Regions from separate parts of the Comamonas squillarum genome, predicted to be linked through region 2. Evidence: predicted binding sites of a transcription regulator. Region 2 holds the regulator's gene; the other holds the start of a gene.

Region 1 (2,397 bases), 2.1 Mb from region 2:
CCAGAGCGCGCATCGTTGCCCACGCCTTCGATGGATGCGTCATCCAAGCCGGCTCGGTGAGCAAGGCAGCAGACGGGTCTGCCAGACAGTCCACCAGGACAGCGTCACAGCGCGAGGAGATCGCCCGCGACCAGCAGGTTCTTCATGCAGCCGCGCCATCGGCGATCGCAAATGCCAGACAATACAGGCTCATGAATGATGCCCTTCCCACACCGCCAGCGCTCTCGCAGGCAGCCACTGCAGAGATGGCACGCAAACCCAGTGCGGCCCGTCTGCGCAAGATTGACCTGATCCTGGGCTCGGCAGAGCGGCATTTCGCATTGCTGGGTTTTGAAGGTGCTCCGCTGGAGCAGATCGCGCAGGATGCCGGCTTTAGCCGCCACAACCTGCTGTACTACTACCCCAGCAAGGAGGCGCTGTACCAGGCCGTGCTGGCATCGGTGATCGACGACTGGCTGGGCCATATGACAGGCCTGTCCAAGGACGGCGACCCGGCCCAGCAGATCCGCCAGTACATCCGCGAGAAGTTCGAATTTGCACGCACCCGCCCTTATGGCAGCCAGCTGTTCACCAAGGAGATGATTGCTGGCGCGCCCTTTGCCGCCTCGGCCGTGCGCGAGCGCATCGCCCCGTTGCTGGCAGCCAATGTGGCAGCGTTTGCGCATTGGGCCGAACAAGGCCTGATTGCGCCCGTCAATTTCCAGCACCTGATGTTCAGCATCTGGGCCATCACCCAAGGCTATGTCGACCAGCAAACCCAGTTTGCGCTGCTGCAAAACAAGGCCGCGCTGGACGCGGGTGACTTCGCCCAGGCCGAGGCCTTGCTGGTGCAGATGCTGTCGGCCACGCTCAAGATCGAGCTGCCGGACTGACCCGGGGCATGCCGCCTCCAGGCCGATGAATGGAAGTTCCAGCTGCGGTGATCTGGCCCGGGCCCCCGTGCGGGCTTCGCAGCATGGGTGCGCTGCGCGGGATCGGCTGCCGCCATGAGATGCACCTCTTTCAATAGCAGCATCTTCAGTCCCCACCAGCGCTTTCGTGATTCTTGCGCAGAGGTATCGTGATCGGGCAGTGCCCCTGGATCGATTTTTTAGCCCCCGCAGTCTTGAACTGTCATCAAATGACCTTATTATTAGCACTCGAAGGGGTAGAGTGCTAAAACCACCACTTCTCAGACATTTTTGCGTATTTGGCGCGGCATCTGCCGGGCCATCTTTCATCAAAACCTGGTATTGATATTGAAGGAGTTGTTATGAACCTGCGTCCTCTGCACGATCGCGTGATCGTTAAGCGTCTGGAAAACGAAACCAAGACCGCTTCGGGCATCTACATCCCCGACAACGCTGCTGAAAAGCCCGACCAAGGCGAAGTGCTGGCCGTCGGCCCAGGCAAGAAGAACGACAAGGGCGAGTCCATCACCCTGGGTGTGAAGGTCGGCGACCGCGTGCTGTTCGGCAAGTACTCTGGCCAATCGGTCAAGGTGGACGGCAATGAACTGCTGGTGATGAAGGAAGAAGACCTCTTCGCCGTCGTCGAGAAATAAAGCTACTGCGCAGGCGCCAGGCGTCGTTGCGCGGTGCTCGCAATCCTCACGTACCCAAGTACGTTCCGGTTGCTGCGATCCGTGCGCCTAGCCTGACACCTGCTCGCTACGCTTTCTCTCCCGAGCATTCATTCTCATTTCAAGTTTTCAAGTATTTAGGAGCCAAAAATGGCAGCAAAAGACGTAGTATTCGGCGGTGAAGCACGTGCACGCATGGTTGAAGGCGTGAACATTCTGGCTAACGCCGTCAAAGTGACCCTGGGCCCCAAGGGCCGCAACGTGGTGCTCGAGCGTTCGTTCGGCGCCCCTACCGTGACCAAGGACGGTGTGTCCGTGGCCAAGGAAGTGGAACTCAAGGACAAGCTGCAGAACATGGGCGCTCAGCTCGTGAAGGAAGTGGCCTCCAAGACCAATGACATCGCTGGTGACGGCACCACGACCGCTACCGTGCTGGCCCAAGCCATCGTGCGCGAAGGCTCCAAGTACGTGGCCGCTGGTCTGAACCCGATGGATCTGAAGCGCGGCATCGACAAGGCTGTCGCCGCCCTGGTGGAAGAGCTCAAGAAGCAATCCAAGGCCACCACCACCTCCAAGGAAATCGCCCAAGTCGGCTCGATCTCCGCCAACTCCGACGAATCCGTGGGCAAGATCATTGCTGACGCGATGGACAAGGTCGGCAAGGAAGGCGTGATTACCGTGGAAGAAGGCAAGTCGCTGGACAACGAACTCGACGTCGTTGAAGGCATGCAGTTCGACCGCGGCTACCTGTCGCCCTACTTCATCAACAACCCAGAAAAGCAAGCCGCTATTTTGGACAACCCCTTCGTGCTGCTGTTCGACAAGAAGATCAGCAA
Region 2 (2,397 bases):
TGGGCCGGTTGGACAGCATATGCGGCGCAATCGGCGCCATCACCCAGCAGGGCACCGTCGGGTGCACGATGGGCCCGCCGACCGACAACGCATAGGCCGTCGAGCCCGTCGGCGTTGCAATGATCAAACCGTCTGCGCGCTGGTTGGCCACCAGCTGGCCATCGACCTCGACCCGCAGCTCGACCATGCCCGAGGTGCCGCCCCGGTTGACCACCACATCGTTGAAGGCCAGCGCCTCGAAGACGCATTGGCCTTCGCGCATCACGCGGGCATGGATCATCGAGCGCACTTCTTCTTCGTACTCGCCGGCCAGAATCGCCGAGAGCGGTCCCATGAAGGTCTGCAGCGGGACATCGGTCACAAAGCCCAGTCGCCCCTGGTTGATGCCGACCAGGGGCGTGTTGTACTGCGCCAGCTCGCGTCCCACGCCCAGCATGGTGCCGTCACCGCCCAGCACAATGACCAGGTCGCAGCGCTCACCGATCTCCTGCATGCTGAGTGTCGGGTAGTGTTCCATGCCGGTGAAGGCGGCGGTTTCCTTCTCCAGGAATGCAGTGCCGCCCTGGGCCTCGATATAGCAGGCGATCTGGCTGAAAGCCGCATAGGACTGCTGGCGCACCTCGGCAGTGGGCGGCGCATGGTGTTTGCCGATCAGGGCAATATGTTGGAAGCGAGACTGCATACGCAAATTACATCACCAAAGTGGCGTAATCTTTTTGAATTTCTTGAGCAGCCCCAGTTGGCGGCTGCCGCCTGCCCTGCAAAGGCGGGCTGCGCCGGTGGCCGGGACTGGGCCTGGAGCTGGCCGGGCGCCTGCAGGCAGGCACGCGGGGTAGCTACGGCTTCATTGTTGCATGGGCGCCATAAGTCGGGTGCGTGGTAGCCATCTCTGGCGTCCGGCTGCTGGCTGGAATCCTCTGGGTATCCCTGGGTCTGGCCCGAACGCGGCTGCTGGCGCCAAGGACACGGATAAAATGCGCCCATGCTCGATGACCGCGCTCGGCTGCTGCTCAAAACCTTGGTGGAACGCTATATAGCGGATGGCCACCCAGTGGGCTCGCGCGCGCTCACGCAGGCGCCCGGGCTGGACTTTTCGCCGGCCACCATCCGCAATGTGATGGCCGACCTCGAAGGCCTGGGCCTGATTGCCAGCCCCTACACCTCGGCCGGCCGCATCCCCACCGCCAAGGGCTACCGCCTGTTTGTCGACACCATGCTGACCGTAGACCCGGACCAGGTGGTGTCGGCCGAGATTGCGCCCGAGCAGCCGCAAAAGGTCATCACCAGCGCTGCTGGCGTGCTCTCGGAGCTGTCGCAGTATGTGGGCGTGGTGCAGGCGCCGCGCAAAAGCTCGTCGTTCCGCCATATCGAGTTTTTGCGCCTGTCGGAAAAGCGCATCCTGCTGATCCTGGTCTCGCCCGAAGGCGATGTGCAGAACCGGGTGATCTTCACTGAGTCGGACTACTCGCAAAGCCAGCTGATTGAGACGGCCAACTACCTCAACGCCCATTACGCCGGTTTGGCGATGGAGCAGGTGCGCCAGCTGCTGCGCAAGGAAGTGGACAGCCTGCGCGACGAGATCGCCGCACTGATGCTGGCGGCCGTGAATGTGGATGAAGACGCCCAAGAAGCACCGCATGAACTGGTGATTGCTGGCGAGCGCAACCTGCTGGCCGTCAGCGATTTCAGCAACGACATGACCAACCTGCGCCGGGCCTTTGACCTGTTCGAGCAAAAGACCCAGATCCTGCACCTGCTGGAGAACTCCAACCGCGCAGAAGGTGTGCAAATCTACATCGGTGGCGAGAGCCAGTTGCTGTCCGTCGAGGAGCTGTCGGTCGTCAGCACGCCGTACCAGGTCAACGGCAAGGTGGTCGGCACCCTGGGCGTCATCGGCCCCAAACGCATGCCCTACGAGAAGATGATCCAGATCGTTGGAATCACCTCCAAGCTCGTATCCAACGCACTGAGCCATCCGAAATAGACGCTAGAATGCACAGCTTCACTCGCCAGGGCTTCTGGCAGGTGGTGGTACCGGGGCGTTAGCTCAGTTGGTTAGAGCAGAGGACTCATAATCCTTTGGTCGCGGGTTCAAGTCCCTCACGCCCTACCAGATTCATTGGCTGCACAGCTATCATTTTTGATGCTGTGTGGCTTTTTTATTGTCGGTGGTGCGCGCGGCGTTTGGTGTATTGCCGAATGTACCCATGACAAGAAGGTCATTCTGGGCAGCAGCAGCTGCACCCTCTGTCCAGCGGCTCCACACAGCCCCTGAGTCTGGCAATGACCAACCCATGCCGGTTCATAATCATCCCCCCAACTTGTTCAAGAGTCCTCTTTCATGGTGGATAAATCCTTGCTGCAGCAGCTGGTGCTGGAGCGGCTGGCCGATGACCT

The links. Region 2 encodes HrcA, which represses chaperone genes, less so after heat shock. Its sites were predicted from a motif close to TTAGCACTCNNNNNNNNNGAGTGCTAA; they were not measured.
Region 1: a site for HrcA is predicted at 1,133-1,159, ahead of N4T19_RS20685 (co-chaperone GroES). Genes of this name have one in related genera too.

What each region holds. Positions count from the first base shown of each region.
Region 1 is NZ_CP104377.1:4,543,553-4,545,949, reverse strand. Features, by position in the region: gene N4T19_RS20690 (TetR family transcriptional regulator C-terminal domain-containing protein) at 192-872, shown strand; gene N4T19_RS20685 (co-chaperone GroES) at 1,253-1,543, shown strand; gene groL (chaperonin GroEL) at 1,712-2,397, shown strand, end outside.
Region 2 is NZ_CP104377.1:2,451,566-2,453,962, reverse strand. Features, by position in the region: gene N4T19_RS11390 (NAD kinase) at 1-682, opposite strand, end outside; gene hrcA (heat-inducible transcriptional repressor HrcA) at 983-1,984, shown strand; tRNA gene N4T19_RS11380 (tRNA-Ile) at 2,037-2,113, shown strand; gene N4T19_RS11375 (GreA/GreB family elongation factor) at 2,345-2,397, shown strand, end outside.